2 regions of the Methylobacterium sp. Leaf102 genome follow, and region 2 is predicted to be linked to the other one. Evidence: riboswitches for the same ligand, from Rfam matches in the RefSeq annotation. Region 2 holds a riboswitch; the other holds the start of a gene.
The links. Region 2 has a riboswitch for thiamine pyrophosphate ahead of thiC (phosphomethylpyrimidine synthase ThiC). Riboswitches for the same ligand answer to the same signal wherever they lie in the genome.

Region 1 (4,356 bases), on a different contig from region 2:
GTCCGGTCCGTCACCACGAGGAGCGGCGACGGCAGCGGCCTCATGAGCCGACGAGGCCGAGCTGCGGGCTCGACGGTTCGGCCCGGCCGCGCCGAGGAATGCGGCCGGCGCGGTGCGCGAGGCGGCCGGCCGCGACGGCGTGGCCCATGGCGCGGGCCATGCGTACGGGGTCGTCGGCCTTCGCCACCGCCGTGTTGAGGAGGCAGCCGGCGGCCCCGAGCTCCATGGCGATGACGGCGTCCGACGCCGTGCCGATGCCGGCATCGACGATGACGGGCACGGGCGAGCGCCGACAGATCAGTTCGAGGTTGGCCGGGTTCGCCACACCCATGCCGGAGCCGATGAGCGAGCCCATGGGCATCACGGCGGCGCAGCCGATGTCGGCCAGGCGCTGGCACACCACCGGATCGTCGTTGCAATAGGGCAGCACCGTGAAGCCGTCCTCCACGAGGTGGCGGCAGGCCTCCAGCAATTCGGCGACGTCCGGGTACAGGGTCTCGCGGTCGCCGATGACCTCGACCTTGATCCACGTCGTGTCGAGGGCCTCGCGGGCGAGTTCGGCGGTCATGATGGCGTCGCGCGCCGTCTCGCAGCCGGCGGTGTTGGGCAGGAAGCGGTAGCCCTTGAGCTTGCTGACCGTGTCCGAGCCGTGGCCCTGGAGCGAGACCCGGCGGATCGAGGCGGTCACCACCTCGGCGCCCGACGCCGCCACGGATTCGGCCATGATGGATTGGGTGGGATAGCCCGCCGTGCCGATGAACAGGCGCGAGCCCAGGGTGATGCCGGCGATGACGAGGGGATCGTCGTGGGGTTCGGTCATGGTTTCAGCCTCCCTGCATGGCGCGGACGATCTCGACGCGGTCGCCCTCTTCGAGTTGCGTCGTTTCCCAGTCCCGGCGGCGGATAACCGCGCCGTTGAGGGCGATGGCGATGCCCTGTGGGCTCTCGATCCCGGTCTCCTCGGCCTCGATCCGGAACAGGGCGTCGAGGTCGCGCGCCGCGCTCTCGTGGGGCCGGCCGTTGAGGATGAGTTTCATGCGCGCGCCTTCGTCTCGGCCGGGGCGAAGCGGGCGCGGCCGAAGGCGCTGGCGTAGTCCGGCACGGCGCCGTCCGTCAGCAGGGCCGCGACGGCGTCGGCGGTGGCGGGCGCCAGGAGGTAGCCGTTGCGGTGGTGGCCCGTCGCCGCGACGAGGCCGGGGGCCAGGGTGTCGATGATCGGCGCGTCGTCGTCGGAGGTCGGGCGGTAGCCGCTCCACACGGCCTCGACGGCCATCTCCTCGATGCCGGGCAGGACGCGGCGCGCCCCTTCCAACAGGGCGTAGAGGCCGCCCGCCGTGACGCCGGGGGTGAAGCCGCAATCCTCCACCGTCGCCCCGACGATGAGGTGGCCGTCGCTCTTCGGGGCCATGTGGACCTGCTCGGTCCAGACCATGTGGGTGAGGGTTCCGGTGCGGGCGGTGGTGCGCAGCGCCAGCGACTGGCCCTTCAGGGGACGCACCGGCAGGGCCAGGGCATCGGGGAGCAGCCCGGTCTGCCCGCTCCAGGCGCCGGCGGCGAGGATCACGGTCTCGGCCGCGAGCCGGCCCTGGCCGGTCAGGAGCCCCGTGACCCGGTCGCCCGCCCAGTCCAGGGCTTCGACGGAGCAATTCTCCACGATGGTGACGCCCGCGGCCGTGCAGGCCCGCACCAGGGCGGCCATGACCCGGCTCGGATCGACCTGATGATCGTGGGGACAGTAGAGGCCGGCGGTGACGGCCGGGCGCAGGGCCGGCTCGCGGGCCCTCACCTGCGGCCCGGACAGCCACGTGGCCTCGAGGCCCGAGCGGACCTGCAGGTCGTGGCGAAAGCGCAGGCGCTCGACCTCGTCGCGGCCGATGGCGAGCACCAGGGTGCCCTCCTCCCGGTAGTCGATGTCGACGCCCGACGCCGCCTGCAGGGCGTCGCGAAACCCCGGCCAGCGCGACAGGCTCACCAGGGCCAAGGGCAGCAGCTGGTCGGAGCCGGGCTCGTGCTCGGCGGCCGGCGCCAGCATGCCGGTGGCAGCGAGGCTCGCCCCCGCGCCGACGGTCTCGCGCTCGACGACGGTAACGGCGCGTCCGCGTTCCGCGAGGCGCCAGGCGATGGACAGGCCGATGAGGCCGCCGCCGACGATGGCGACATCGCAGCGGGCCGGCAGGGCGGATTGCGCCCGGGCGGCGGCGGGTGAGCGCCTGAGATCGATGGGTCGGCTGGGAACGAGCACCTGGACAACCTCCGCGACGGACGCAGGGGGTGTGGGGCCGGTGCGCTTCTGAGCGAAGCCCGCCGAACTCGGGCGGGCAAACACGGCGGTCCAATCCCTACGCCGGTATGAACCGGTTCAGGTTCGAAGGATTTCCGCGCCGCCGCCCGCACGCAGGCCGCTCATCGGTTTCTCAGCCCCTTGCCGGGGATCTCCCTGGAACACCACCGATGTGGGCCGCAACGACGCTCCGGTCAACACCCCGCGCGCCTCGTCACACCGTCGCGGCCGGCCGTCCGGGGCGGAACACCCCCATGGGCTCGGCGAACCCGTCGAGGGCGTGGGTGCCGAGGGAGACCGGATCGCCCCAGAGGAAATCCACGAAGGGCTTTGACATCAGCAGGGGCTCGCCGAGCGTCCTGTTGAGGCGGGCGAGGCGGCTCGCGAGGTTCACGTCGCGGCCGATGACCGTGAAGTCGAGGCGCGCGCCCGAGCCGACATTGCCGTAGGCGGCCTCGCCATGATGGAGCGCGATGCCGGCCGCCACGGGCTGGGCGAAGCGCCCGAGGCCGTTCGCCTCGTCGATGGCCGCGAGCGCGCTCTGGGCCGCCGTCAACGCCCCCTTGGCCGCCCCGCCGAGGTCGTCGCCCCGCTCGCGAAAGATCGCCAGCAGGCCGTCGCCGAGGTACTTCAGCACCTCGCCGCCCTCGCGCTCGATGGCCGGCACGAGGCAGTCGAAGAAGATGTTGAGAAGGTCCACCGCTTCTTCCGGGGTCATCTCGGCGGAGATGCGGGTGTAGTCGCGCATGTCGGCGAACAGGATCGCCGAGCGGATGCGCTGGACGTGGCCGCGCCGGATCGAGCCGGCCAGGATCGCCTTGTGCGGTTCGTCGCCGACATAGATCCGCAGCACGTGGTCGAGCTGCTTGTTGATGCTGCGCATCTCCATCACGGCGGCGAGCGTCGGGATGACGAAGCGCAGGATCGCCACGTCTTCATCGCGAAATCCATCCTCGCTGCGTGTGGCGAACGTGATGCCGTTGCGGGTGCCGTTGGTGAAGAACAGCGGCGCCACGATGTAGTGGCGGTAGCCCTCGGCCTTCAGGTCGGGGATCACCGCGTAGGCGTCGGACGGCGTCTCGGAAAGATCGAGGATCAGCCACTCCCCGGTCTCGTGGACCGTCTGGAACGGGCTCTCGCGGTAGGCCTTGTCGGAGGCGTCGCCGTGGGGGAACAGCCGCACCGTCGAGCCCGATTCGCGGGTCCAGAAACGGCCGACGCCGGAATATTCGGAATGCAGGGCGTCGATGGCCGTGGTCGCCCGGTCCACCGGCACCCCGAGGTCGATGAGCCGCTCGGCCAACCCCGCCAGGAGGTCCTCGGCGTTGGGCATCCGGGCCCCCTCGCTCAGCAGCCAGTCGCGCAGGGCCACGCATTGCTGCAGGGCGCCGAACGGAACGTCGTTCGCTTCCGATCCGTCGGCTTCGGCGGTGGGCGGCGACTGGGGCGGACCTCGATCGAGCATATGGCCTAGTTGGGTCAAGGATCGCCCTTCGGCAACCGGACGCTCGCTTTGCGCGGCTCTCCGAACCGCCATCAACCGGGAAACGATGGTTGGATCAACGTGAAATCTGCGGACCCCGGTTGCAATTCCATTCGAATTCCGCGCCTCGCCTCCCCCAGGACCTCCGGTGGGGGAGATGGGCACGATCCCGAAAGGCCTCGAATCACGACGGTGTCGAATCCTCACGTGAAATGAAATCTGAGATTGTTTTCTTTCAGGTTGTACTGCATCTCGATAACGCAACCTCAACGTAAGGAAGCGTGTGATGATTCGATTGGAAAGCCGTTTACTCGAACTCTCTGAAGTTGCGTTCGCCGAGGAGGTCATCGGCAATCTGCGAAAGCAGTTCAACGTCGACCTCGCACCTATCCTTCGTTCGCATCTCCCATATGCCGAGAAGAAGAAGCGTGCCGCCGGGGCACTGCTCGATGCGATCTTCGATAAGGCGAAGCGTGAGGGCTACCTTGAGGATTGGCATCAGGGCAGCCCCAACCGCGAAGCCGAAGACGCGCTCCTGGACGCGATGCTCGCGAGTGACGTGGACATCGAGCCCAACTTCACGATCGTACCC
Region 2 (4,356 bases):
CTACACCCGAACGATGTACATCCTCGCGGCTTCCTGGGGGCGGGCTTCGTCGCCAACCTCCTGGTCCGTCCCCTGGCCGCACGCTGGTTCATGACGGAAGCGGAACTCACCGCCGTGACCAAAGGCGGCGTCGGCGTGGGGGCGGCTGGAGCCGGTGAACGCGGGATCGGTCGCGGAGGCCTGACCCTCGGCGCCCTGTTGGCGTGGCTCGCTGTCGGCGTTCCCATCGCCTGGGGTATCTGGACCACTCTGACGAAAGCCCTGATTCTCTTCGGCTGAAACGCGAGACGGGCAATTCGACGAGCCTCGGCTTCGCGACATGGGACCGGATGCGGATCCCATGTCCGCATCCGTCCGTCATCGAACGTCGATGTCGGCGCATCGGGCTGGAACAGGAGTGCGCCCTCTCCCCGCGGGTGGAAAGAGGGCGCGCACCTCGTCATCGCACGGGCCCGGCCGAGGCCGGACCCGAGGGGGCTCGTCCGTCCTACTCCGCCGCGTCCACGTAGAGCTTGCCGCCCTCGGCCTGGAACTCGGCGGATTTCGCCGCCATGCCGGCCTCGCGCTCGGCCTGGCTCATGGGGGTGGCCTCGCCGAGCACCTGGCCCGCCGCCTCCATGGCGAGGACCTCGGCGCGGAGATCCTGCGTGATCTTCATCGAGCAGAATTTCGGGCCGCACATGGAGCAGAAGTGCGCCACCTTGTGGGCGTCCTTCGGCATGGTCTCGTCGTGGTAGGCGCGCGCCGTGTCGGGATCGAGGGAGAGGTTGAACTGGTCCTCCCAGCGGAAGTCGAACCGGGCGCGGGAGAGGGCGTCGTCCCGCAGTTGCGCCGCCGGATGGCCCTTGGCGAGGTCGGCGGCGTGGGCGGCGATCTTGTAGGTGATCACGCCTTCCTTCACGTCGTCGCGGTTGGGCAGGCCGAGATGCTCCTTCGGCGTGACGTAGCAGAGCATGGCGCAGCCGAACCAGCCGATCATGGCCGCCCCGATGCCCGACGTGATGTGGTCGTAGCCGGGCGCGATGTCGGTGGTCAGGGGCCCGAGGGTGTAGAACGGCGCCTCGCCGCACTCCTCCAGCTGCTTTTCCATGTTCACCTTGATCTTGTGCATCGGCACGTGGCCGGGGCCCTCGATCATGGTCTGGCAGCCCTTGTCCCAGGCGATTTTCGTCAACTCGCCGAGGGTCTCGAGTTCGGCGAACTGGGCCGCATCGTTGGCGTCGGCGATGGAGCCGGGGCGCAGGCCGTCGCCCAGCGAGAACGACACGTCGTAGGCCCGCATGATGTCGCAGATCTCGTCGAAGCGCTCGTAGAGGAACGATTCGCGGTGCCCGGCGAGGCACCAGCGCGCCATGATGGAGCCGCCGCGGCTGACGATGCCGGTGACGCGGCGCGCGGTGAGCGGCACGTGGGCGAGGCGCACCCCGGCGTGGATGGTGAAGTAGTCGATGCCCTGCTCGGCCTGCTCGATGAGGGTGTCCTTGAACACCTCCCAGTCGAGTTTCAGCGGATCGCCCCCGACCTTCTCCAGGGCCTGGTAGATCGGCACCGTGCCGATCGGGACCGGCGAGTTGCGCACGATCCACGAGCGGATGTTGTGGATGTTGCGGCCGGTGGAGAGGTCCATCACCGTGTCGGCGCCCCAGCGGGTCGCCCAGACCAGCTTCTCGACCTCTTCCGCCGCCGACGAGGTCACGGCCGAGTTGCCGATGTTGGCGTTGATCTTGACGAGGAAGTTCCGGCCGATGGCCATCGGCTCCACCTCGGGGTGGTTGATGTTGGCCGGGATGATGGCCCGGCCGCGCGCGATCTCTTCGCGGACGAATTCGGGGGTGATGAAGGCCGGCAGCGCCGCGCCGAAGCTGTTGCCGTCGCTGAGCGCGGCCTGCGCGCCCTCCAGCATCGTCTCGCGGGCGAGGTTCTCACGGTGGGCGACGTAGATCATCTCTTCCGTGATGATCCCGGCCTTCGCGAACTCGTACTGCGTCACCATCTGGCCGGGGCCGGCCTTGCGGATGAGGCGCTGCGCCGGACACGGGGCCACGAGCTTGTCCTCGGGCACGAAGCCGTTGTCCTCGGGCTTGACCGCGCGCGGCGTCACCGTGGCGTAGCCGCGCTTGGCGATCCACGGATCGCGGATCAGCGGCAGGCCGGCGTTGAGGTCGATGTTGGCGTCCGTCTGCGTGTAAGGGCCCGACGGATCGTAGACCCGCACGGGGGCCTCCTTCGGGTCGCTCAGGGTCACCTCGCGGAACGGCACCCGGATGTCGTCATGCCCGGCCACCGCCGCGTAGACCTTGTGCGACCCCATGATCGGGCCAGTGGTCACCGCCTGGGGCGAGCCTTTGGGAAGACCTTGCGGAAGATCGTGGGGGAGATCCTGGGGCAAAACGGGCTTGTTCATCGGGCGTGCTCCGGGCTTGGGAGGCGACCCGGATTCGTCAGGAACAGCATTGGGTGGGGGACACCACGCAATGGCGCGGCGAAAGCATTCCCGTCCCTCCGCCGGTACGAACCGGATCAGGTTCAAGGGTCAGGGCGTCGCGCCCAATCTCAGCTCCCGGTCTCGGAGCCCCCCTCGGAATCGTTCCAGGTTCGACGCCTGCGCCCGATTTGTCAATCGCCGCAGCCGTACACGGGCGGTTCCGCCGAAAGTCCCGCCACGGTCGGTCCGCCGAGTCCTGCGACTCGGCGGCGTCGTCAAAGTCGGTTCGGCGCGGCTGTCGCGCCCATGGTCTTCAGCACTTGCTTCGGCAGAAGTCGCCGGCCTGCTGCGCCGCGATCAGGCATACCTGCTTCCCGGTCGGATTCGGGATGGCGTTGCACGCCGCTTCGGCCAGGCCCTGGGCGGCATTGCAGGCCAGCGTACAGAAGATCGAATCGAGCTGCTGCGCATCGGCGGTCTGCGTCTTGTCTCCGACGATATTATGATCCTGCTTGAAGATCTGAGTGATGATCGTACGAATCTTGTCCCGCTCTTCGCCCGTCAGGCCGTTCCAGTCGGAATCATTGACTTTGATGTCCATGGGCTTGTCCTTGTGATCCCGGTCTCTGCGGCCGGTCCACCCAAGAAATATATAACTTAAGGTTTATCAATCCATCTATTATAAACCCAAGGTAGCATTTTCGTGAGCGGAGTTCCATTGGGACCGCAGGGTCAGCCCAGACCCCGTCCGGGACCGAGCCGTCGACGGATGGAACGAACGCCAAGGTCACGGTTCGAACCTTGCGTTGACGGCAGCGTTGATCCTCCAAACGCGCCTCCGTTCCGGACCGGCGCTGCAACGCGGATCATCACCATGAATCGCATTCTCCTCGCATCGGCCGCCATGGTCGGGGCTCTCATTCTCATTCCCGCCCAGGCCGACGCGCGCGGCGGGGGCGGATTTCGCGGCGGCGGTGGCCATATGGGCGGCTTCGGCGGGGGCGGCCGTGGCTTCGGCGGCGGCGGCTTCGCGGGCGGTGGTGGGTTCCGCGGCGGCATGATGGGCGGTGGGCGCGGCGGCTTCGGCGGCCAGGGCCTAGCCGGGCGCGGGTTCGGCGGCGGTCAGGGCTTCGCGGGGCGCGGCTTCGGCGGCGGCCGTGGTCTCGGCGCCACGGCGGCCGGGTTCGGCGGCGGCGCGGCGCTTGGCGGGTATCGTGGCGGCGTCGGCGGGTTCAACCGGGGCGGCTACCGCGGCGGGTTCGCCGATTACCGGGGCGGGCGCGGCTACGGCTACCGCCGCGGCTACGGCGGTCTCGGCCTCGGCGTTGGCCTGGGGCTCGCCGGAGCCGGTATCGGCTACGGCCTCGGCAGCGGCTTCTATGGCGACGATTACTACGGTGGCGGCTACGCCCCGGCCTATTACGGCGGTGGCTACGGTGCCTATGGCGGCGGCTATGCGCCGGCCGGCTACGCCGTCGAGACAGAAGTCGCCCCTCAGCGGGACGACGCCTACTGCGTCCGTCGCTTCCGGTCCTACGATCGCCAGTCGGGCACCTATCTCGGCAATGACGGCCAGCGTCACGCCTGCCCGTAGGTGACGCACGATCGAACGAAGAAGGCCCCGGCGCTCACCGCGCCGGGGCCTTCTTCGTTTCAGAAGCCCGCGTTTCAGGAACCCGCGTTTCAGGAGCCCTGGAGACTTTCCGCGAAATCGTCCGGCACCTCGCCGAACTGGGCCAGGATGGCGGCGCTCTCGAGTTCGCCGGTCTCGTCGTCGGCCACCACCCGAATGGCGGCGGTGCCGGGGAAGCGCCCCGCCATGGCCTCCGCCTTCTTGAGGGCGCCGCTCTCCGTGGGCGCCACCTCGCGGTCGCCCGGCACGAGGCGCTTGCGCTTGATCACGAAGGTCTGGACCAGGAACGTCGTCTTGA

Region 1: another riboswitch for thiamine pyrophosphate. It lies ahead of thiO (glycine oxidase ThiO); the one in region 2 lies ahead of thiC (phosphomethylpyrimidine synthase ThiC).

What each region holds. Positions count from the first base shown of each region.
Region 1 covers NZ_LMMX01000040.1:23,952-28,307, forward strand. Annotated here, with positions in the region: gene ASF27_RS19905 (thiamine phosphate synthase) at 1-44, opposite strand, end outside; gene ASF27_RS19910 (thiazole synthase) at 41-820, opposite strand; gene thiS (sulfur carrier protein ThiS) at 825-1,037, opposite strand; gene thiO (glycine oxidase ThiO) at 1,034-2,242, opposite strand; TPP riboswitch at 2,319-2,448, opposite strand; gene ASF27_RS19925 (adenylate/guanylate cyclase domain-containing protein) at 2,496-3,746, opposite strand; gene ASF27_RS19930 (hypothetical protein) at 4,051-4,356, shown strand, end outside.
Region 2 covers NZ_LMMX01000034.1:3,136-7,491, reverse strand. Annotated here, with positions in the region: partial or broken gene ASF27_RS14525 (OFA family MFS transporter) at 1-279, shown strand, start outside; gene thiC (phosphomethylpyrimidine synthase ThiC) at 488-2,404, opposite strand; TPP riboswitch at 2,481-2,589, opposite strand; gene ASF27_RS14515 (hypothetical protein) at 2,739-3,026, opposite strand; gene ASF27_RS14510 (BA14K family protein) at 3,300-4,019, shown strand; gene ASF27_RS14505 (hypothetical protein) at 4,109-4,356, opposite strand, start outside.